3 regions of the Methylobacterium sp. 275MFSha3.1 genome follow, and region 1 is predicted to be linked to each of the others. Evidence: riboswitches for the same ligand, from Rfam matches in the RefSeq annotation. Region 1 holds a riboswitch; each other region holds the start of a gene.
What was found. A riboswitch is a leader RNA that binds a small molecule or an ion and turns the genes downstream of it on or off. The one in region 1 is predicted to bind cobalamin.

Region 1 (7,977 bases):
GCGCGCCAACCTTTTCGTCTCGGTGACGGTCGGGGCTGATCTCGGTCGCGACGGCGTGACCATCCCGGCGGCGGCCGTGCAGCAGACGGACACCGGCCCCATCGCCTTCGTGCGCACGGCCCCGGACAGGTTCGAGCGGCGGGCCCTGACGCTGGGCATCCAGCGCACCGACTGGGTGGAGGTGCGCCGAGGCGTGGCGGCGGGTGAGAGTGTTGCGACCGCGGGCAGCTTCGGCCTGAAGGCCATCCTGCTGCGCAGCCTTCTCGGCTCGACGGATTGAGCGCCGGCGATGAAGAGCTGGTTCGCCATCCTGGTCCGCCGCCGCTTCCTCGTGCTGATGATCGCGCTGGCCGCGGCGGCGGGCGGAGCCGCTAACCTCGAAGGTCTCTCGATCGACGCGGTGCCGGACATCTCGCCGAAGCAGGTGATGATCCTCACCCTGTCGCCGGGGCTCGGCCCCCTGGAGGTCGAGCGGCTCGTCACCTTTCCTGTCGAGAACGCGATGGCCGGCGCGCCGGGGCTCTCCAACGTCCGCTCGACGTCCCGGGCCGGCGTCTCGGCGGTCTACGTCACCTTCGACGAATCCGTGTCGGTCACAGCGGCGCGGGCGGAGGTATTCCAGCGCCTGCCCCAGGCCAAGAGCCTGATGCCCGCCGGAGTCGGCGATCCGCAGATGGGTCCGATGGCGACCGGGCTCGGCGAGATCTACCAGTTCGAGCTGCGCGGGCCCGCCTACACGCCGATGCAGCTCAAGCGCATCCTGCAATGGACCATCGCGCCGAAGCTGAAGCTCACCCCCGGAATCGCCGACGTGAACATCTACGGCGGCCAGATGCCGACCGAGGAGGTCCGCGTCTCGGCGGACGCGCTGCGCCGCTACGGCGTGACGCTGGCCCAGGTCTACACGGCGCTCGCCGAGAACAACGCCGCCCGGGGCGGCGCCTACATCGAGCACAACGACCAGCAGGAGACGATCCGCGGCCTCGGCCTCGCCAAGGGCCCGGAGGACATCGCGAACATCGTCGTCGCGACGGGCCCCGGCGGCGTGCCGGTGACGCTCGGCACGCTGGGCACGGTGCAGGAGGCCCCCAAGGTCCGGCTCGGCGCCGTCACCCACGACGCGGAAGGCGAGACCGTCGTCGGCATCGCGATGATGCGCTACGGCGAGAATGCCAGCGCCGTGGTCGCGGAGGTGAAGAAGACGATCGCCGCCCTGCGCCAGCAACTGCCGCCGGGGGTCGAGATCGTCCCGTTCTACGACCGCAGCGCGCTGGTGGACCGCACCATCCGCACGGTGGAGCACAACCTCCTCGAGGGGGCGGTGCTGGTGATCGTGGTGCTGCTCCTGCTGCTCGGCAACCTGCGCGCAGGGCTGATCGTCGCCGCCGCGATCCCGCTCTCGATGCTGATGGCGTTTGCCGGGATGCGGCTGCTCGGCCTGTCGGGCAACCTGATGAGCCTCGGGGCGATCGATTTCGGGCTGATCGTCGACGGCGCGGTGGTGATGATCGAGAACGTGCTCCGCGCCCGGGGCGAGCACCCGGACCGCCCGGCCCACGACGTGATCCGCGACGCCGCCGCCGAGGTGGCCCGCCCGGTGATCTTCGCGGTGGCGATCATCATCATCGTGTACGTCCCGATCCTCGCGCTGGAAGGCGTGGCCGGCAAGATGTTCGCCCCGATGGCGCTCACGGTGATCCTGGCGCTCGCCTCGTCGCTCGTCGTCACCCTGATCCTGATGCCGGCGCTCGCGGCGCTCTTTCTCGCCGGGCGCGGTGTCAATGAGCGCGAGACGCGTCTCGTCCACGCGGTGCGGGGTGTCTACACGCCGGTGCTGCGCTGGGCCGAGCGGCACGCGCTCGCCACCGTGCTCACGACGGTCGCCCTGTTCGCCGGCTCCTGCGCGATGGCCACGCGTCTCGGGGGCGAGTTCCTGCCGAAGCTGTCGGAGGGCTCGATCGTCATCACCTCCGAGAAGCTGCCCGGCATCGCGCTGAACGCCTCGCTCGCCACCGTCACCCGCATCGAGCGGGTGCTGAAATCCTTCCCCGAGGTGAAGCGGATCGTCTCCCTCACCGGGAGCGCCGAGATCCCGACCGACCCGATGGGCGTCGAATCGACTGACAGCTTCATCACCCTGACCGACCCCTCGACCTGGAGGACCGCCGACAGCCAGGAAGGGCTCGTCGCGGCCTTCGACAAGCGCCTCCGGGAGGAGGTGCCGGGCGTCGCCTACAGCTTCTCGCAGCCGATCCAGATGCGGATGGACGACCTCTTGGAGGGCGTGCGCGGCGACGTCGCGATCAACCTCTACGGCGACGATCTGAGGGTCCTGAAGGACACGGCCGATTCCATCGTGCGGGTGGTCTCAGGCATTCAGGGCGCGGCGGACGTGAAGGCCGAGGCGCAGGCCGGGATGCCTGCGCTCTCGATCCGGGTCGACCGGGTCAAGGCCGCCCGCTACGGGATCAACGTCTCGGACGTGCTCGACGTGGTCGAGAGCATCGGCGGGCGCACCGCCGGCATGGTCTACGGCGACGACAATTCCATCACCGACATCGTGGTCCGGCTCGACCCGGCCGACCGCAGCGACATCGAGCGCATCCGCGCCCTGCCGGTGGGGCGGCCGCGCAAGGAGACCGGTCCCGCCATGACGGTGCCGCTCGCGATGGTGGCCTCGGTGGAGGTCACCTCCGGCCCGGCCCAGATCAGCCGCGAGCGGCTGCAGCGGCGGATCTCGATCCAGGCCAACGTCCGCGGCCGCGACGTGCAGAGCTTCGTGGACGCCGCGCAGAAGGCCGTGTCCGATCAGGTGAAGTTGCCGCCCCGCTACGCGCTGCAATGGAGTGGCCAGTACCAGAACCTGCAGGAGGCTACCGCCCGCCTCTCGGTGGTGGTGCCGGCGGCGCTGGCGGGGATCCTCGTCCTCCTCGTCGTGATGTTCAGCGACATCCGCCGCGCCGGGCTGATCTTCCTCAACGTGCCGATGGCCGCGACGGGGGGCATCCTTGCCCTCTCTGTGCGCGACATGCCGTTCTCGATCTCGGCGGCGATCGGCTTCATCGCGACCTTCGGCATCGCGATCCTGAACGGCGTGGTGCTGACGAGCACCATCCGCGACCTCGAAGCTTCCGGCCTGGACCCGCGGGAGGCGGCCACCCGGGCGGCCGAGAGGCGCCTGCGCCCGGTGATGATGACGGCCCTTGTCGCAGCGCTCGGCTTCCTGCCGATGGCGCTCTCGACCAGCGCGGGTGCGGAAGTGCAGCGCCCGCTCGCCACGGTGGTGATCGGCGGCCTGATCACCGCGACGCTGCTGACGCTCGTCGTTCTTCCCGCCGTCTATCCGGTGATCGCGACGTTGCGCCTGCCCTTCGGCAGGGTGAGCAAGCGACGGCATTCGAAGCCCCGCCAGCGGATGCAGCAGGGGACCGGTCGATGAGCGCACTCACGGCGACGGCTGCGTTCGCCGGGGGGGCGAGAGTACCGACGTTGCTCGCGACATAAACTGCTCGAGGTCACGAGTTCGCCGCGTTGAACTGCTTCGAACAGGGAATCTCAGGTACAGTCGCCGCCGACTTCGATGGCTACCGACCGTGCGCGGCCGGTCGCAGATGACCGCCTTGAGCGAAAGCTTGGCCGCGATCCGGGCGGCCGGCATGGGTCGCCAGCGGAACGTCCACATATGCCCCCATCTTCATAGCCTCGGTTCGGGCGTCTCCTTGACCTGACCGGTATTTTGGACCGAGCCGATTGCGAGACTACTGCATGGTGGCGGCCATGGGGAGCCGGAAGGCCAGATCTGGGAAGCTGACAGGCGCAGGTGGCCGATAGCCAATCGACGAATGCGGTCGGACGCGGCTGTAGGTAGATTGCCATCGACCAATCACGATCTGCGCCTCCTTCAGCAAGTAGAAGATCTCTTGGTGTGGGCACTCGTCGCGCAGCCTGCCGTTGAAGCTCTCACAGTACACGTTCTACCACGGCGAGCCGGGTGCGATGTACTGAATCTGTGGCCCCGTCCTGGCGACCCACTGGCGCAGCGCCTTCGAGATCAGCTCGGGGCCGTTATCGCAGCGGATGTGCTCCGGGATGCCGTGCAGGCACATCGCATCGGCCAGCGTCTCGATCACACCTACGCTGTTGATGCGTCGGGCCACCTTCAGCGCCAGGCATGTCCGACTGTGCTCGTCGATCAGCGTCAGGACGCGCAAGCTGCGCCCGTCATGTGTCTGCGCCTGCACGAAGTCGAAGCTCCCCACATAGCTGCGGCAGAGCGGCCGTAGTTGCACGCATGAGCCGTCGGTCAGCCAGAGACGGCTGCGCGGCCGGTGCTCTTGGGGGACCTTCAGCCCCTCGCGAGGCCAGATGCCCTCGTCCTGAGGTTCTCGAAGGATGAACCCGATCCTTGCCCACCGGCCAGCCGTCTGCCTGCAGCAGCGCGGTGACACGGCGGTATCTGTCGCGCCCGTACTCGGACGCCAGGGCCATGATGGCGCGGGTCAGCGCATCCGCGTCGGCCGGCAGCGTGGGCACGTAGGGCTGCGTGCCCCGGTGCAGGCCGACGATCCGGCAGGCGTGACGTTCGCAAGAGGCGGTACTTCTCCCGGATGCCATCGACCGCCTGCCGGCGTCGCTCGAGGGCTACAAGTTTCCCGAGGCGACGTCCGCCAGTACCGGCTTTTCCAAAGACAGGTCCGCCACGAGCCGCCGTAACCGAGCGTTCTCGCGCTCCAACTGCTTCATTTTGCTGGCCTGGTCGACTTGGAGGCCGCCGTACTCCTTGCGCCAGCGTGAGTCGCTCTGCTCGGAGATCTCCGCCTCCTCGCACGCCAGCGCCAAGCTTTTGCCTTGTGCCGTCTGCACCTCGATCTGGCGCAGCTTCAGCACGACCTGCTCCCCGCTCGTCTTCTGACCTCGCCGCATGCCCGACGCCTTCGGTCCTGGCTGATCCTCTCAATCAGCCCGGTCCAAAGCCAGCCGGTCAGGTCACGAGACACCACCCATACTCGATGTGAGAAGATACTGGCTGACGCGCTCGGCGAGCATCTCGCGCTCGCCTATCAGCGTACCATCGGCAGTCGCGAGCCAAAACTCGCCGAGGTCGGCCTCTGACCAACTTGGCTACGCCGGCCCGGCCGATCGCGCGGAGCAGTACTCGGCGTTCTTCTGGGGCAAGATCGAGCCGGTCATCGGGGATGCGACTCGCCCTCTCACGCTGACTGTCGGTGGGCGGATCTGAACTCCCAATCTCTATAGTCATGTGTCCGGCAGCGAGCATGACCGCTGCCGCATGGGTCCTCGCCCCGGCTGCGCTATCAGAATGACTCTCGAAGAAATCGGCCTTGGTGATGATAGCGAGCAACGAGTTCGCCCTCGCGCGCGCGTGGGCACATCGTCCATCTACATCCGGTACAAGCCGTTTCGAAATGTGGGGCGCAACGTGGGCCCGCTACTGCAACCCCGTCAGAAGACTCAGTTAAATCAACGATTAAATTCAATTAAGTGGCGGAGAGGGGGGGATTCCGCCGTACGATCCAGAATTCCGTTCCGCAGCAATGACTTAGGCGATCCGCCTCGTCAACATGTGTACCACCACAATGGCCTGCGGGATGCGTCTCGGCAAGCGCTGGAAGCCCGCCTCAACGCAAGCTTCTGGGGACGGCTGAAACGGTGGAGCGCCCATTGGCGGATGGATCCTGGCGGTCCCCGGACCGATCATCGGCTCGCGTTGACTCACGGGTTCGTGAGGCTGTAGCTGGGCCGTGACGGTTCCCCTTCGGGGGATCAAAAGGGAACGCGGTGAGGGTGACAGCCCGATGCCGTGGCTGCCCCCGCAACTGTAAGCGGCGAGCCCTTCACCACCATGTCACTGGGTCACCCCGGGAAGACGGTGCGAGGGCGATGACCCGCGAGCCAGGAGACCTGCCGTCAGCCGTGGTCACACGCGAAACGCGTCGGGCGGGGTGTCCTGGCGGGTGTCGAAGCGCCCGCCTCGTGAGGCGGTCGCCCAGGCCTCGTTCGCGGTGACGTGCCACTGCCGTCCCGAGGTCCAAGGCCCGTGTCTCGTCCCACTCCGCAGTGGCGGCTTCGCGCATCCGTCGCATCGCTCGCGCTCGTCTCCCTTGGGCTGGCCCCAGCGACCGCCCAGGGCCCGCGGGCCGACCCCGCTCCGGCATCGGTCGTACTCGACCCGCTCTCGGTCGAAGGCAGCTACACCGCCGCCCCCACGTACCAGGTCAAGGATCTCTACAGCGGCACCAAGACGGTGACGCCGCGGCTCTCGCTGCCCCAGCAGGTCGACGTCGTGCCCCAGGAGGTCCTACGGGATACCGCCGCCACGCGCGTCGAGCGGGCCCTCGACTACGTGCCTGGCGTCGGCAAGCAGAACGACTTCGGAGCACAGAACCTCGCCCTCTACTCCGTGCGCGGCTTCGCCACCCAGGACATCTTCTTCAACGGCTTCAACATCGCCCGCGGCTACAACGGCGCGCCAGACACGCAGAACGTCCAGTCCATCGAGGTGCTCAAAGGGCCGAGCGGGGCACTGTACGGGCGCAGCGACCCGGGCGGCACCGTCAACATTCTGACCAAGCAGCCCGTGGCGCTGCCCTTCGTCGAGATGGGTACACTGTTCGGGAGCTTCGGCACGGCGCGCACCACCGTCGACGCCGGCGGACCGCTGAACGAGGAGGGCACCGTCCTCTACCGGTTCAACGGCGCGCTCGCCCGGCAGGACAGCTTTCGCGATTTCGTCGACGGCGACCGTGTCCTGGTCGCGCCCGTGGTGAGTTGGCTGATTAGCCCAGACACCAAGCTCACCGTCGAGGCGCAGTACCTTCGCAACCGTCAGACCTTCGACCGCGGGACGGTCGCGGTGAACAACCGCCTGGGCCTCGTCCCGCGCTCGCGATTCTTCGGTGAGCCGGGCGACGACTCGGTGTCAGAAGCCGGGATCCTGCAGATCCGCCTGGATCACGCCTTCAATGCCGACTGGCAGCTCAGGGTTGCCGGCCACTTCAACACCGGCAGCCTGACCGGCCTGCAGACCGGCGCGACCGGCCTCCTCGACGACGGCCGCACCCTGCTGCGCGAGTTCCGCCGGCACGACTTCACCTGGGGCGTCGCCATCGGGCAGGCCGAGCTCGTCGGGCACTTCGATACCGGGCCGTTCGCGCACACAGTGCTGCTCGGCCTTGAGCACGAGCGCTACAACAGCACCGAGAACCTGCTGCGCTCGACGCCGCGGCTCGACCCGTTCGCCATCGACCTGTTCAACCCGGTCTACGGCCAGCCCAAGCCGCCCTTCACGCGGCGCTACAGCGCGAGCGAGAACGTCGGGAACACCGCCATCTACGTGCAGGATCAGATTGCGCTCAGCCCGGAATGGAAGCTGCTCCTCGGCAACCGGACCGACTTCTACAACCAGACCTTCCGCGACAAGGTCGGTAACGAGCGCACGGAGCAGGACCGGACCGGCTTCTCGCCCCGCGCGGGTCTCGTCTACCAGCCGCTCTCCTTCCTTTCGTTCTACGGCAACGTGGCGGCCTCGTTCCGGCCCAATACCGGCTTCGACATCGCGACCCGACCCTTCGCCCCGGAGACCGGCTTCGGCTACGAGGCGGGCGTCAAGCTCGACCTCTTCACCAGCCTGAGCGTGACCGGCGCGGCCTTCCACATCGAGAAGGAGAACGTCCTCACGACCGACCCGCGGGACTTCTTCTTCCAGATCGCCGCCGGCGCGGTGCGCAGCCAGGGCTTCGACCTCAGCTTCGTCGGACAGGTAACGCCGGAGTTTCGGTTGATCGGGGGCTACGCCTTCATCGACGCCGCGGTGACCCGCGACGAGGTCCTGCGGGTCGGCTCGCCGCTACTCAACATCCCGCGCCACTCGGGCAGCCTGCTCGGCGTCTACGAGGTCCAGGCCGGCGACTGGAAGGGTTTCGGGTTCGGCGGAGGCGTCCGGGCCGTCGGCTCGCG
Region 2 (7,977 bases), on a different contig from region 1:
CCGGCGTCGAGGCGCAGTTCGACTTCGTCCGCGCCCAGTTCGACAACGGCGCGAACGTGCCGCGCATCCCGCCCTACCGGCTCGGCGGCGGCGTCTACCTGCGGGCCGACGGGTGGTTCGCGCGGGTGAACCTGCTCCATGCCTTCAGCCACGACGCCACGGCCGTGTACGAGACGCCGACCCCCGGCTACGACGACCTGCGCGCTGAACTGAGCTACACCAAGGCCGTCGATCCTGCGGTCTACGGGGCGAGCGCGATCACCCTCGGCCTCCAGGGCCGCAACCTCCTGAACGACGATATCCGCAACTCGACCTCGTTCAAGAAGGACGAGATCCTTCTGCCGGGGCGGAACATGCGGCTGTTCCTGACGGCGCGGTTCTAGGGTCGGACATCAGGCCGCGTGATCGTGATGATGCTCGAGAGGGATGGATCATCGCCGGTCCGCTTCCGGACGGCGCTGTTTGGCCGGGCGCCGCTGCTCCGCCCCTTGTCCCCCGTCTCCCTGTTGTGAAGGTAGATTATATACAATAAACGCCGGGGTTCCCGATCTTCGCCACCGGGTGGTGACAGGGGTGCCCAGGCGGCGGATGCAACCGTTTTTCTCGACAGATGGGACTCATCCCAGAAACGCGGTTCGCCAATGGCGGGAACTGGTCTGCGAGCGGCTCGTGCCTGCCGAGATCGAGACGCCGGATGGTCTCCCGTTCCAGGGACGGCTGGACGTGACGTGTATCGGCGCGATGCCGATCTCGCATTTCTGGCACACAACCGTGCGGACCAGAATCACGGACGCCGAAGCGCGACGCCGCGGGAACCCCGATCGGGTTTTCGTGCTCCTGAAGCTGTCCGGACGGGATACAATCCAGCAGCTTGACCGGGAGGCGAAGACCAAGCCGGGCGACCTCATCTTGCTCGACTCGAGTTCATCCGTGATGGAGGCGGAGACCGGCAACTCCTTGGTTATCGATCTGCCGCGCCAGCGTTTCGAGACCGTTCTGGGCCCGTCCCGGCTCTACACCGCGCTCACGGCTGCAGCGGACCTCGCCTCGACGACCCTGACGGGCTCGTACCTTCAGGAACTCGTCCGGGTCAGCGATCGCCTCACCCCTGACGCGGCCGAGCGCATGGCATCGATCGGCGTCGACCTGATCGTGGCGAGCCTCGCCGAACGGATGGCGCAGGAGGTACCCCGTTCCGTCCACGGCAACGTCACGGTTCAGCGCGCCAAAGCCTATGTCGAGGCGAACCTGAGCGATCCGAACCTGGACCCGCCCCGGCTCGCCGCCGCGATGGGCGTGTCGTTGCGGCGGCTGCAGGAGCTGTTTCATGAGCGCGGCCGGCACATCTCCGACTACATCTGGGGACGCCGACTGGAGGTGGCAGCCAAGCGCCTGACCGACCCGGCCTGCGCCACCCTGTCGATCGGCCTGTTGGCTTATGGCTGTGGCTTCAGCAGCCAGGCGCATTTCGCGCGCCGCTTCAAGGATCGCTACGACGTGAGCCCCCGTGAATACCGACAGGCGCACAGGCCGGACGTGGAGGTATTTGCGTCCGCCTCCGGGCTGTCGTCCTGACGCGCAGCACGACCGGATCGGAAGCCACCGCCGGGCCGATCTCGACCGCTCGACAGCACACGCTGAAACCGACCTCAGGCGGACAGCGTCCGACGCAGCCTGCGCCAGCCCGCCACGATCCCGGTGACCGCGATGCCCGCCGCCAAGAGATTCAGGACCCACTGGGCCATATCGTGCAGGGGGCGGTTGCCGGTGAGCCCCGGCAGGTCGAGCCGGTGCGCGGCGTCGAACAGCCAGCGGTTGATCCGGCCCGAGCGGTCCAGGCGCTGGAGGATCGTGCCGTCCCGGGGATCGACGTGGAGCCACGTGGCGGCCGCGTCGCCGAAGCGCAGGCGCAGCACCGGAAGCGGCCGTGGGTCGGCCCCGTGGGGATACCAGTAGGCGTCGTAGGCGTATAACGGGCGGATCGACCGGAGGGGACCGTCCGCGAAACCGTCTGCCGCGGCCGTCGCGATGCTGCGCGCGTCGAGGGCGGTCGCGCCGTCCGCTGCGACCGTCGGGAGGCCGTCCGCCGTCTCGGCGACGATCCACCAGCGTCCGCCGATGGCGGCGAAGCGCAGGGTGCGCGTATCCGGCACGGCGCCATCGCGGAGCCGGTGCGGATCGAGGCCGAGCGCCGGCGGGGTTCCGGCATAGGCGGCGCGCAACGCTACCGGCGGGCTGGTCGCGCTGAACCAGCGGTTCGGGTTCATGGAGATCCAGCCGCTGACGATGAACGTGCTCAAGCCGAGGCCCCCCGCGAGGCCGAGCAGGTGGTGCCAGCGCGCCAGCCCGCGATAGGGCGTGACCGCCCCGGCCGCGTAGCGCCGCCGAAGGCGCAGGCGCCAGATCCCGATCACGCCTCCACTCAGCGCGCCGAGGGCGGCGAAACCGGAGAGCCACAACAGGATCGTCCGCCACAGCTCCGGCCGGGCCCGCAGCGGCGTGAGGTAGATCCAGTGCGCCACCGAACCCACCCAGTTCCAGCCCCGCTCGAAGCGTGTCGTGTCGAGGGCGATCTCGCCGGTCACCGCAGACACGTAGAGCTCGGTCCCCGCGGCGTCGCCGAGGGCCACCTTCAGGAAAGGCCGGAGCGGGTCGTAGCGGGCCGTGACGGTCCACTGGTCGCGCGCGACCAGCTCGGCCTGCGCAGCCGGAGCACCACCGGCCGCGACACGCAGCGCGTCTGCGGGTGTCAGCGGGCCGAGCCGCGCGCCGGTCCGTGCCGAGACCGTCACCCGGGCGCCGTCGTGGCCGGCGATCCGGTAGACCGGCTCGTCGCCCCGCATCTCCAGGCCGAAGGCGGCCGGCACGCCGGCGAGCCCGCCGGCCCGCAGCGCCGCGTCCGGCGCGACCGCGACCTGATCCCAGGCGATCGGGGCGAGCCGCGACAGCCGCTCGGCCTCGGTGAGCGCCGGGAACGGCACGGAGAGCATCACCAGCCCAGAGCCGATCCACAGCGCGAAGAACAGCCCCGCGGCGATCCCGGCCCAGCGGTGGAACAGGAGCAGCCAGCGCCGTCCCGCCTTGCCGAGCCGGCGCGGCAGGCTCACCACGTCACCGTGTAGGCGACCTCGACCGAGCGCGGGCGCCCGAGCAGCCAGTTGGTCCCGACCCCGTTCACGGCGTTGCCCGAGATCGCGTAGACCTTGTCGAACAGGTTGTAGACCCGCACGGACAGGCGTGAATCCGCCGTCACCTGATGGTCCAGGACCGCGTTGACGAGGTTGTAGGCGGGGCGCCGCGCCGTGTTGCCGAAGTCGCTGTAGACCTGCCCGACGTTCTGCAGTCCGACCCGCGCGGTCCAGTCGCGGGTGACGTCCCAGGTCAGCCAGAGATTGGCCACGCGCTCGGGCACGTCGATCGGCTGGTTGCCGGCGTACGAGACGGTGGCGCCGTTCACCGTCTGGTCGAACCGGTCGTACTGCGCGTGGAGGAGCGCGAGGTTGCCGTCGAGCCGCCAGCCCGGCGCGAAGCGCCAGCCGAGCGCCAGCTCGAAGCCCTGCGAGGACTGGCTCCCCACCTGCGTGGACAGCGTCGGCTGGCCGGGGATCGCCGAGATCAGGTTGTCCTTGACGATCCGGTAGCCCGCGACGGTCCATTCGAGGGCGCCGTCGAAGGCCAGCCCCTTGGCGCCGATCTCGACCTGATCGCCGGTCGCGAGCTTGAAGCCGGCCAGCGACTGCGACAGCGTGATCAGGCTGTTCACCGGGTCGGTGGCGAAGCTGTACTGGGCGTAGAGCGCGCTGTCCGGCGTCGGGTTGTAGACGAGGCCGAACCGGTAGCCGAGCGCCCGATAGGTCTTCTCGAACCGCGATCCCGTCTGCAGGTCCTCGCGGTTCAGCGTCGGCACGTCGAGGCGCACGCCCGTGAGGAATGACAGCTTGTCCGACAGGATCACCCGGTCCTCGGCGAAGACAGAGGCCTGGCTCGTCTGCGTCGCGTAGGCCGGGCGCGCCCGGCCGTTCTGCGGGAACAGGCCCGGATCGTAGCCGGTGAGCGGCACGCTCGTGGTCTGGTCGAAGTAGAAGTTGTTGGTGTGGCGGAAGTCGATGTGATTCACGTCGAAGCCGGCTACGAACTGGTTCGGCAGCCCGAACAGGCTGCCCCGGAACGTCGCGTCGAGGCGGTCTCCGACCTGCTCCTGGCTGTGGTAGATCTCCAGGTAGTCGCCCCGGTCCACGAGCCCGGTGCCGCGGTTGTAGCTGTACTGCTCGACGTCGAGCCAGTGGCGCCGGCTGGTCAGCCGGTAGGCGGTGTTGCGGATCGTGATGTCGGCCGAGGGGGACCACTCGGTCTTGAGCTGGGTCCAGTTGTCGGCCCAGGTGATCTTCGCGTCGCGGACGTTGTAGTTGTTGAACCGGATGAGATCCGGGATCCGTCCCTCGACCAACGGGGTGCCCCAGTAGCGGGCGGGCTCCTGGTAGCCGAGATCGTGGCTCAGGGTGAAGGCGAGGTCGGCGCTCGGCCGGAACAGCAGGGCGGTGGAGACCGCGAGGTTGCGGAAATCGCCCTCCGGCCGCATCCAGCCGTCGGCGCGGTTGCCGCTGACGTTGAGGCGGTACGCGAAGGTGTCGCCGTACTCCGCCTGGCCCAGCGGGCCACCGGAATCGAGGGCGAGCCGCGCGACCCCGTCGGTGCCGATCACCGCGCGGGCGGCGTTGATCGGCACGAAGACCGGCTTCTTGGGCACCACGTTGATGACGCCGCCGATGGCGCCGTCGCCGTAGAGCACCGAGGACGGCCCGCGCAGCACCTCGATCCGCTCGACGTTCCACGTGTCGAACGGGAAGGTCACGGTGTTGGCGCCGACGTAGAAGCGCGTGCCGTCGTAGAGCTGCTGGATCGAGTTCGGGCCGGCGAAGCCGCGGGACGTGAACGCGCCGTTGCCGTTGCCGGGCGCCGCGATGGTGGTGATGCCGGTCGCGTCCTGAGTCACGGCCTCGGCGATCGTGTCCTGGCCGCGCAGCCGCGCGGTCTCGCCCGACACGATGTCGAGGCTGGCCGGCGTCTCCAGCGGCGTCAGGCCGAGGCGGCTCGCGGTCCGGTCGGGGGTGCGCAGGTTGAGGCCATTCGGCGGCAGGCGGCTCGGGTCGCCGCCCGCGCCGGCGACGGACAGCTCATCCAGCGTGACCGCCTCCTGGGCGGCGGTCGGACTGGCGAGGAGCGCGAGGAGAACGCCGCAGAGCGGGGCCCGCCCGCCGGGGCGGGAGCGATGGGTCGATGGAGACATGGGGAAAGCGGTCCGTGCACGGCGCGCGCCGGCCCCCGCGTCCTACAAGCATTGTAATAACATTACAATGCGCGCGCTGTCCGGTAGCCTCTGCCCGTGCGGGCGCGCGACGGCGTCCTGCGACAGGGCTCGAGGGGTTCGGGACGGCGGAGACGGGCATGGGGAACGGCGTCGCGGGCGCGCTAGCTGTGGCACGTCACCGCGAACGAGGCCTCGGCGGCCGCCTCCCCTCGGGACTGGCGGCGCCTCGACACCCGCCAGGACACCCCGCCCGGCGCGTTTCGCGTGTGACCACGGCTGACGGCAGGTCTCCTGGCTCGCGGGTCGCCGCCCTCGCACCGTCTTCCCGGGGTGACCCAGTGACGTGGTGGTGAAGGGCTCGCCGCTTACAGTTGCGGGGGCAGCCGCGGCTTCGGGGCGAACCCCTCACCGCGTTCCCTTTTGATCCCCGAGGGGAACCGTCGAACACAGCTTGGCCTTAGCGGGGGCGGGCGTCAACCGTGTGTCCGGTTGTTGCCGTGGATCGGCGCGCTGTGCGCCGGTCCGTTGCGGCCTCGCCGACGACGGGCTAGCCCCTGCGGGATGACGGTCTGGCGGCCCCCTGCGGAGATTCGCGTGAAGGCACTGGGTCTGCCCCGGCGCGGCAACAGCCTGCTCGTGGCCGAGGTCCGCGCGGATGATGGGCGGCTGAAAGGCGTCCGGCCGCTCGGCGGCAGCGTCGCGTTCGGCGAGCGGGTCGAGGACGCCCTGATCCGGGAGTTCCGGGAGGAGCTCGGCGTCACCGTCTCGGTGCTCGGCGGCCCCCGCGTCATGGAGAACATCTTCACGCACGAGGGGCAGGTCGGGCACGAGGTGCTGTTCCTGTTCCCCGTCGCCCTGCCGCCGGGGCGGTTCGACGGGCAGGAGCGTTTCGTCTTCCACGAGGATTCCGGCACCGCCTGCGTGGCGCGGTGGTGCGATCTGGACGGGCTCGACGTGCCGGGCGGTCCCGACCTCTTCCCCGCCGGCCTGAAGGCCCGCCTCCGCGACGCGTGGCGCGCGGAGCCCTGACGGACCGGGCCGGCCCACTGCCTTTGCCGCTCGGCGCGGGCGATGCTACAGCCGGGCAATCCCATCGGTCCGGACGTCCGCGACGCCGCGGCCCATGCGCCCGGACGCTCCGTCCGACGCGGAGACGGGTGCCGGCGGAAGCATGACGATACGACCTCCCAGAAGCGGCGGGCCGACGGGGCGCAAGCCTCAGGCCGGCAAGTCCAGCGCCAGCAAGTTCAGGGGCGGCAAGGCCCAGGCCGACGGCCGCGCCCGCACGGGCCCGCGCACCAGCGCCCGCGACGCCGCCGAGCGCGCGGCCCGCAACCGCGGCGAGGATGCCGGCACCCGCGATCCCTGGGGCGCGCAGGCCGCTGCGGCCCCGGCGCCGGCCCGGCCGCCGAAGCCGCGCCGCGACGCTGCCGCACCGCGCGACGCCGCGGCGGGCAAGCCCGGCGGCCGGCCGCCGGCCAAGCGCTCGGCGGCCCCCTCCCCGGCCCTCGCCACCGCCTCTGCCCCCGCGCCCGGTCCGACCCGGCGCGAGCAGCGCGCCGCCGCCTCCGCGACCCTCGCCTCCGGCGTGCAGACCCTGACCGTCGAGCCGGACGAGGCCGGGATGCGGATCGACCGCTTCCTCACCGCCCGCTTCCCGCTCCTGCCCTTCACCCGCGTGCAGACCATCGTCCGCAAGGGCGAGTTGCGGGTCGACGGCAAGCGCGCCAAGCCGAACGACCGGCTGGAGCCGGGCATGAGCGTGCGCGTGCCGCCGCTGCGCCTCGACCAGCCCACCGAGCGGCCGCGCAGCGCCGCCCGCGAGCAGGACGACGCCGCCTTCATCCGGTCGCTGATCCTCTACGAGGATGCCGACATGATGATCCTCAACAAGCCCTTCGGCCTCGCGGTCCAGGGCGGTTCGGGGACGGTCCGGCACGTGGACGGCCTGCTCGCCGCCCTCACGGGTCCGGACGGCCAGAAGCCGCGCCTCGTCCACCGGCTGGACAAGGACACGGCCGGGTGCCTGATCATCGCCAAGACCCGGCTCGCCGCCGCGACGCTGGCCAAGAGCTTCCGGTCCCGGGCGGCGCGGAAGATCTACTGGGCGCTCACCGCGGGCGTGCCGCGGGTCCGGCAGGGACGCGTCTCGACCTACCTCGCCAAGGAGGAGCCCACCGACGCCGACGCGCGGATGCGGGTCGCCAAGCACGGCGACGAGGGCGCGAGCCACGCGCTGACCTACTACGCGATGGTCGATCAGGCGGCCCAGAAGTTGTCCTGGCTGTCGTTCAAGCCGGTCACCGGCCGCACGCACCAGCTGCGCGCCCACGCGGCCCATATCGGCCACCCGATCGTGGGCGACCCGAAATACTTCTCCGTCGAGAACTGGGAGCTGCCGGGCGGCATCCAGAACCGCCTCCACCTGCTCGCCCGGCGGATCGTCATCCCGCACCCGCGGACCGGCAAGCCGGTCGACGTGAGCGCGCCGCTCCCGCCCCACATGGCGCAGAGCTGGAACCTCCTGGGCTTCGACGCCGCCCGCTACGACCCGATCGTCGAGGCTCCGGAGGCCTGAGCCCGCAGCCAGGGCACGATCGCGTCCGCCAGCGCGTCCGGGGCCTCGAGCGGCAGCATGTGGCCCGACCCGTCGATCACCCTCAGCGTCG
Region 3 (7,977 bases), on a different contig from region 1:
TCACGCGGTGGCCTACTGGCAGCAGGACGAGTCCGGACGCTGGAACAAGAAGGCTTGATGGTGGCCCCCCACGCACGTCTCGCGCGCGCCGCGCTCGCCCTCGCCCTGGCTCTGGCCGCGCCCCCGGTCACCCTCGCCCAGGACGCGCCGCACGGCCATCCCGCGGAGAGCAAACCGGCGCAGCGCGGACCGGAGGGGCGCCGCCTGCCGCCCGATTCGACGACCAAGCAGAGCGTGACGCTGCCGGACGGCCGGACCCTCGACTTCACCGCCACCGCCGGCAGCCTGCCCCTCGTCGACGAGGCGGGCAAGCTGCAGGCCGAGATCGCCTACGTCGCCTACACGATGGCGCCGCAGGCCGGCCGGGAGCGTCCAGTCACTTTCGCGGTCAATGGCGGCCCGGGCGCCGCCTCGGCCTATCTCAATATCGGAGCGATCGGGCCCTGGCGGCTGCCGGTCGGCGGCGACAGCATCAGCCCGTCGCAGCCGGTGACGCTGACGCCCAACGACGGGACGTGGCTCGGCTTTACCGACCTCGTCTTCCTCGATCCCGTGGGGACCGGGTACAGCCGGGCCGCGGACGGGAACGGCAAGGCCTACTGGTCGATCGATTCCGATGCCTCGACCCTGGCGGCGACCATCGCGCGCTACCTGCGCGTCAACGACCGCATGGCGAGCCCGAAATTCTTCGTCGGCGAGAGCTACGGCGGCTTCCGCGGCCCGCTGATCGCCGAGAAGCTCCAGGAGGAGATCGGCGTCGGCCTGTCCGGCATGGTGCTGCTCTCGCCGGTGCTCGATTTCGCGTGGCTGGAGACGCCGCGGGCCAATCCGTGGGGCTACGTGCTGAAGCTGCCCTCGCTGGCGGCCGGCGCCCTTGAGCGGGCCGGCACGGTGCCGACCTCCACCCTGCTCGGCGACGCGGAGGCCTATGCCTCGGGCCCGTACCTGAGCGACCTGCTCAAGGGGCCGAGCGACACGGCCGCCGTCGCCCGGATGACCGAGAAGGTCGCGCCCCTCGTCGGTCTCGACCCCGCCCTGGTGCGTGCCCAGGCGGCGCGCCTCTCGACCCGGAGCGTCCAGCGCGAGATCGACCGCGCCGAGGGGCGCGTGACCAGCGCCTACGACACCGGCATCACCGGCTGGGACCCGAACCCGGACGCCGCCCAGTCGAGCTTCGAGGATCCCCAGCTCACCGCCCTCCAGGCACCGCTGACGAGCGCGATGCTCGACCTCTACGCGCGGACGCTGAAATGGCCGGTGACCAACATGCGCTACGAGCTCCTGAACAACGCCGTCAATCGCGGCTGGAGCTGGGGCTCGGGCCGGCAGGCACCCGAGGTCCTGTCGAACCTGAAGGGCGATCTGGCGCTCGACGGGCACCTGCGCGTCCTCGTGGCGCACGGCTTCACCGACCTAGTGACGCCCTACTTCGCCTCGAAGCTCCTGCTGGCGCAGGTCCCGGCCTACGCCGCCGGCCGCCTGAGCCTCGCGGTCTATCCGGGCGGGCACATGTTCTACACGCGTCCGGATTCGCGCGCCGCCTTCCGGGCGGACGTGGAGCGGATGTACACGGACGCCCTGAAGGTGCGCGACGCCGGCTCGACCCGTCCGGCCGGAGCCCCCGCCGAGCATCTCCGGACGGCGCCGTAGCGCCTCCGGCCCGCCGCGCCGGTCACGCGTCGTCGAAGGCGAGGGCCTCGGCCGGGTAATCCACCATCGTCCGGCGCTGCGCGTCGGTGTTCTGCCACTCGCCGACCTTCATGTAGCGGCCCTCGAGATCGCGGACCTCGACCACCTTCCCGATGGTGGGGATCGACTGGAAGCCCTGCGGCCAGTTCGACGCGAAGTAGAAGACCTGCTCGACGTGGTCGGAGAGGTGGCAGATCCCCGGCCCGAAGGTCCCCAGCCCGAAGACGAGGTAGCGGCCGTTCACCAGCGCCGCGACGTCGGAGATCAGCGACTCGCTCTGGATCTCCACCGGCAGTCCGCGCCGCTCGGCGTACGCCTCCACCTCGGCGATGACCGGGTTCAGCCTGTTCTCGAAGACGAGCTTGACCGAGCGGATGCGACCCTCGGCCAGAAGCCGGTCGATGACCATCCGGTAGAACGCGAAGGGCGGCTGCGGGTAGTGCGGATCCACCCAGGTGCTGAAGATGTCGCCCGACCGGATGTGGATCAGGAGCTGGTCGTCGGGCTTCACCGGGAAGCTCTTCGGCAGGCCGTTGAACAGCGGCCGGATCACGCTCTGCACGATCGCGCGCGAATCCGTCGGCCCCCGCAGCGCGGTCATGCGCTCGAACTGCGTCGGGTCGAAATACAGGCCCGACAGGAAGTAGCCGTCCGCCGGCAGCGGCTCGTCCGGCGGGATGAAGGTGAGGCCGTCGCAGGTCAGCCGCTCGGTCAGGAAGATCACCTTGCTGCGGTCGACCTTGGGCACCTTGATGTATTTCAGGTTGAGCGCCTTCGCGATCGTCACCGCGATGATGTACTGGACGAGGCAGTTGCCGAAGGCGCCGTTCTCGAACAGCGACAGGCCGACCAGGGCGTGGCTGGCGCGGTCGGGCGCCGACTGGAGCGCGTAGGTGACGTAGACGTTGGCGCCGGGCGTCTCGTTCAGGAGCATCACGTCGAGGCCGAGCATCGCCCGCAGCGCGATCAGGTCGACCGCGGCCTCGTCGGCGCGGATGCCGATGCCGGCGATCCGGGCCGGTTCGGGCGCGGCGATCCGGACCGCGCGCGCCCAGGCCCGCTCGTCGGGGACGATCGCGGCGACGAGGGCGTCCGGGGTCGCGGTCCAGCCAGCGAGGTCCGGCTCGGCCCACGTCACGCCGTCCTGCGAGACCGCCACCGCGACGTCGCCAGGCTCGGCGGGAACCGCCCCCTCCCCCGGCCGCAGGGCGACGGAATGGATCGGGAAGCGGCCGCCGAGGTCGACCTCGAGCCACGTCGTTCCCGTGCCCGCATCGGAGACGATCCGCGGCTCACGGCCGGCCGCGAGATCGACGAGGACCGGGGTCGGATCGTCTGTCGGGGCCATCGGGTCTCCGGGAGTTCAGCGCCCGCGCCGGGGCCGGGCGGGTATCGGGTGCGGCGGTGCCCGCTCCGGGGCGCGGCCGTCAAGCCCGCCCCGATCGCGGGGCGGGCGCGGGAAACGGCCGCGATCCGGCGCCGCTCCGTTGTGTCCTGGCGGTCATGCGTCTACAACGGCCGGGCGACGGTGCCCCGGAGACGGGGTGAAAAGGGAATGCGGTGAGGGGTTTGAAGCCCCGATTCCGCGGCTGCCCCCGCAACTGTGAGCGGCGAGCGCCCGCCAAGCGCCACCGGAGCGATCCGGGAAGGCGGTGGGCGCGCCGAGCCGCGAGCCAGGAGACCTGCCGTCGCGACAGGATCCCGCAATGCCGCCGGTGGGGCGGCTGGAGACGCTTCTGATGACGACGCAAACCCTCGCCCCCGTCGCCGCCGGCACCCGCGCGTCGGAGCGCCCGATCGCCGTCGCGCTCGCGGCCGTGCTGGGCCTCGGCCTGCTGTTCATGGCGGGCTTCTCGCCGGCGATCGCGCTCCACAACGCGGCGCACGACTTCCGCCACACCCAGAACTTCCCCTGTCACTGACGTCCCCGGACCAGGGATGATCATCCGGCTCCTGTCGGCGGCCCTCGCCGCCGGCTTCTTCGCGGCTGCCATCGTGACGGGCCTCGAACTCACGCTGACCTCGCCGCTGATCGTCGCGGCCGAGCGCTACGAGCAGCAGGAGGCGCCGAACCGGGCTGCCAAGGCGCTCCCGATCAAGGCGTTCCCGATCGTGCTGGCCCATGCCGGGCACGATCACGCCGCGCCCGACGCCGCGCCGGAATGGCAGCCCGCGCCCGGCCTGCCGCGGATGGCCTTCACCGGGCTCGCGACCCTCGTGGGTGGCGTCGGCTACGCGCTGCTGCTCGGCGCGGTGATGCTCGCCTGCGGCCGCGAACCCACGCCGCAGGTCGGCCTCGCCTTCGCGGTGGCCGCCTTCGCCAGCGTCGCGCTCGCGCCGGGCCTTGGCCTGCCCCCGGAATTGCCCGGCAGCGCGGCGGCCCCGCTCGCGACGCGGCAGGCGTGGTGGGTGATGACCGCCGCGGCGACCGGGATGGGGCTCTACCTGATCACGATTCGCCGCGCGCTGATCACGATCCTCGGGGGGCTCGTCCTGATCATCGCCCCGCACGTCGTCGGCGCCCCGCAGGCGCCCGAGGCCGCGTCCGAACTTCCGGCGGCGCTCGCCGCGCAATTCGCCGCTCGGTCGCTCGCCATCAGCTTCGTGTTCTGGATCCTGATCGGGCTGGGGCTCGGCTGGGCGTGGCAGGCCTTCGCCCGCGGCGCGGATCGGGGAGCGGCCCGTGCCTGAGACCGTTCTCTACGTCTGCATCACCTGCCGCCGGCCGGACGACGACCCCGACGGCCCCCGCGCCGGGGCCCGCCTGCTGGAGGCGCTCCGGGCGCGGAGCGGCGCCACGCCGGACCTGCGGGTCGAGGCGGTGGAGTGCCTGTCGGTCTGCAAGCGGCCCTGCACCGTGGCGGTCGCCGCGGCCGACCGCTGGACCTACGTCTACGGCGACATGGATCCGGCCGCGTCGGCCGAGATCATCCTCGGCGGGCTCGCGGCCTACGCGGCGACCCCGGACGGCATCGTGCCCTGGCGCGAGCGTCCGGAGGCGTTCCGCAAGGGCGTGATCGCCCGCATTCCCCCTTTCCCAGAACCCCGCCCGGTCCCCGCCGGCACCCTGGAGCCCGCGGAATGACCCTCGTGAACAAGATCCCCTGCACCATCGTCACCGGCTTCCTCGGGGCCGGCAAGACGACCCTCGTCCGCCACGTGGTCGAGAACGCCAAGGGGCGCCGCCTCGCGATCCTGGTGAACGAGTTCGGTGATATCGGCTTCGACAAGTCCTTCCTGGCGGCCTGCGGCGTCGAGGGCTGCACCGAGGACGCCATCGTCGAGCTGCCGAACGGCTGCATCTGCTGCACGGTCGCGGACGATTTCGTGCCGGCGCTGGAGACCCTTCTCGGCCGCGCCGAGCCGCCGGAGCACATCCTGATCGAGACATCCGGCCTCGCCCTGCCGAAGCCGCTGGTCCAGGCGTTCCAGTGGCCGGCGATCCGCTCGCGAGTGACCGTCGACGGCGTGGTCGCGGTGGTGGACGGCCCGGCGGTGGCCTCGGGCGCCTTCGCGGAGGATCCGGAGGCCCTGGCGGCCCAGCGCGCCGCCGACCAGTCGGTCGACCACGACAACCCCCTGGAGGAGGTGTTCGAGGACCAGCTCCTCTGCGCCGACCTCGTGGTCGTCAACAAGGCCGACCTGATCGACGCCGCGACGCGGGCGCGGGTCCGCGCCGAGGTCGAGGGGCACCTGCCCCGCGCCGTGAAGGTGGTCGAGACCGAGAACGGCGCCATCGACCCGCGGGTGCTGCTCGGCCTCGGCGCGGCCGCCGAGGACGATCTCGACGCCCGACCCTCGCATCACGGCGAGGGCGAGGACCATGACCACGACGATTTCGAGACCGTGGCGCTGCCGGTGCGCCCGGCGGTGACCGCGGGAGATCTCGCGGCCCGGGTCGAGGTGGCGGCCGAGGCCGCCGGCGTCCTGCGCATCAAGGGATTTGCCGAGGTCGAGGGCAAGCCGATGCGCCTCGTGGTGCAGGGTGTCGGCCGGCGCGTGACCCATCATTTCGACCGCCCCTGGCGGTCCGGGGAAGCCCGCGACGGGACGCTGGTGGTGATCGGCCTGAAGGGCTTCGACAAGGACGCCGTCGCGGCGGCCCTCGCGGGATGAGGCCGGTCGCGCACGCCCGCCCGGACTCGCTCTAGGGGCCGCCGCGGTGCATCTCGTGCGCATCGATGCCGTCTCCCTCGACGAGGGCGAGGCGGCCGTGGATCTCGGGCAGGAGCCCGGCGACCTCGTGGTGCTGTCCTTCACCGACAGCGACCTCGCGTCGGTCGGGCAGGCCCACGCCGCGGAGCCCGGCCTGCCGAGCCTGCGGCTCGCGAAGCTCGCCAGGCTGCGGCACCCGCTCTCGGTCGACCTCTACGTCGAGCGCGTCGTGGCGCGCGCCAAGGTCGTGGTGATCCGCTGCCTGGGCGGCCTCGATTACTGGCGCTACGGGATCGAGCGCTGCGCCGAGGCCGCGCGGGCGCACGGCGTCGTCCTCGCGGTCCTGCCGGGCGACGACCGGCCGGACCCGCGCCTCGCCGCCTTCTCCACCGATCCCGACCTCGCCGGGCAGCTCGACGCCTATTTCCGGGCTGGCGGCCCCGACAATTTGCGGCGGATGCTGCGGCGCCTGGCGATTCGCCTGGGCGCCGACGGACCGGTCGAGCCGCCCGTGCCGCTCCCGCGCGGCTTTCCCTGGTGCCCCGGCTGCGGAGCTCTTCCCCTCGAGGCAGCCCTCGCCGCGGCCGCAACCGCGATCCCACTCGCCGGAGCGCGCAGCGCGGCGGAGCCCGTCGCGCTCCTGCTGATCTACCGCTCCGCCGTGCTCGGAGGCGACACCGGCCCGTTCGTCGCCCTCGCCGCCGCCCTACGGGCGCGCGGGATCGGCGTGCTGCCGATGGCCGTGTCGAGCCTGAAGGAGCCGCAGGCCGCCGCCGCGGTCGCCGAGGCCGTGCGCGCGCGCAGGCCCGACCTCGTGATCGCCGCCACCGCCTTCTCGGCCCGCGAGGACGAGGCCGGCTTCGTCCTGGACGGCGCCGATTGCCCGGTGCTGCAGGCCTTCACGGTCGGTTCGCCGCGCGCGGCCTGGGAGGCCTCCGCCCGCGGCCTCGGCGCCGCCGACCTCGCCATGCAGGTCGCGCTGCCGGAATTCGACGGCCGGCTCTCGGGCTTCCCGATCTCGTTCAAGGAGGAGAGTGCCGAGATCGCCGGCTTCGCCGAGCGGCGCGCCATGCCCTACGAGGCCGGCATCGCCGCGCTGGCCGACCGGGCCGCGGGATGGCTGCGGCTGTCCGCCCTGCCCCGGGCGGCCCGGCGCGTCGCCCTGGTCCTGTCCGACTACCCTGCCCGCGGCGGCCGGGCCGGATTCGCGGTCGGCCTCGACACGCCCGCGAGCGCCCGCGCGATCGCCGCCGACCTCGCGGCCGCGGGCTACGCGGCCGGCGCGCTTCCGGAGCCCGGAGCGCTGATGGCGGCGCTCGCGGACGGCCCGGCCGCGTTCCGGGTGCCGCTCGCGGCCTACGCGGCGTGGTGGCGCACGCTCTCCGAGGACGTCCGCGCCGCCGTGACCGACAGCTGGGGTGAAGCCGAGGCGGACCCGGCCTGCGTCGACGGCGCCTTCCGGTTCCGGATTGTCCGGGACGGCGGCCTCGCGGTCTTCCTCCAGCCCGACCGCGGCCGCGACCCCGATCGCAAGACCGGCTACCACGACCTCGACCGCGCCCCGACCCACGCCTACCTGGCCTTCCATCTCGGCCTGCGGCAGCAATTCGACGCCCTGGTGCAGCTCGGCACGCACGGCACCGCGGAGTGGCTGCCGGGCAAGGCCGTGGCCCTGTCGCCCGACTGCTTCCCGGCGCTCTGCGTCGGCGGGCTGCCGGTGATCTACCCCTTCATCGTCGACGACCCGGGCGAGGCAGCGCCGCTCAAGCGCCGCCTCGGCGGCGTGGCGCTCGGGCACCTGACGCCCGACACCGCCGTCCACGCGCTGACACCCGAGGCGGCCCGGCTCCGCGAGCTGGTGGAGGAGTATTCGGCGGCCAGCGTGCTCGACCCCCGCCGCGCCGACCTCATCGCCCGCGCCATCCTGGAGGAGGCCGGGGCGGCCGGACTGCTGGACGGTGCCGGGATCGGCCCGGACACGCCGATGGACGAGGCGCTGACGCGGCTCGACGCGCATCTCTGCGATCTCGGCGAGACCGTCTTCCGCGACGGCCTGCACGTCTTTGCCCGCGCTCCGGACGAGGCCGCGGAGGCCGTCGCGGTGAGCGCGGACTCCGAGCGGGCCGGCCTGCT

Region 2: it holds a riboswitch for cobalamin, as region 1 does, so the genes downstream of both, BLW78_RS18695 (TonB-dependent receptor) here and BLW78_RS01130 (TonB-dependent siderophore receptor) in region 1, are expected to answer to the same signal.
Region 3: it holds a riboswitch for cobalamin, as region 1 does, so the genes downstream of both, BLW78_RS16075 (CbtB domain-containing protein) here and BLW78_RS01130 (TonB-dependent siderophore receptor) in region 1, are expected to answer to the same signal.

Annotation. Positions count from the first base shown of each region.
Region 1 covers NZ_FNWP01000002.1:248,730-256,706, reverse strand. The annotation lists gene BLW78_RS01145 (efflux RND transporter periplasmic adaptor subunit) at 1-280, shown strand, start outside; gene BLW78_RS01140 (efflux RND transporter permease subunit) at 290-3,439, shown strand; partial or broken gene BLW78_RS01135 (IS3 family transposase) at 3,759-4,923, opposite strand; cobalamin riboswitch at 5,750-5,945, shown strand; gene BLW78_RS01130 (TonB-dependent siderophore receptor) at 6,059-7,977, shown strand, end outside.
Region 2 covers NZ_FNWP01000015.1:96,559-104,535, forward strand. The annotation lists gene BLW78_RS18680 (TonB-dependent receptor) at 1-383, shown strand, start outside; gene BLW78_RS18685 (helix-turn-helix domain-containing protein) at 589-1,575, shown strand; gene BLW78_RS18690 (peptidase) at 1,650-3,110, opposite strand; gene BLW78_RS18695 (TonB-dependent receptor) at 3,104-5,287, opposite strand; cobalamin riboswitch at 5,572-5,765, opposite strand; gene BLW78_RS18700 (NUDIX hydrolase) at 5,870-6,337, shown strand; gene BLW78_RS18705 (RluA family pseudouridine synthase) at 6,480-7,886, shown strand; gene BLW78_RS18710 (alpha/beta fold hydrolase) at 7,853-7,977, opposite strand, start outside.
Region 3 covers NZ_FNWP01000012.1:105,152-113,128, forward strand. The annotation lists gene BLW78_RS16060 (DNA polymerase III subunit chi) at 1-58, shown strand, start outside; gene BLW78_RS16065 (S10 family peptidase) at 58-1,650, shown strand; gene BLW78_RS16070 (discoidin domain-containing protein) at 1,673-3,037, opposite strand; cobalamin riboswitch at 3,199-3,394, shown strand; gene BLW78_RS16075 (CbtB domain-containing protein) at 3,429-3,611, shown strand; gene BLW78_RS16080 (CbtA family protein) at 3,628-4,380, shown strand; gene BLW78_RS16085 (DUF1636 domain-containing protein) at 4,373-4,774, shown strand; gene cobW (cobalamin biosynthesis protein CobW) at 4,771-5,805, shown strand; gene cobN (cobaltochelatase subunit CobN) at 5,852-7,977, shown strand, end outside.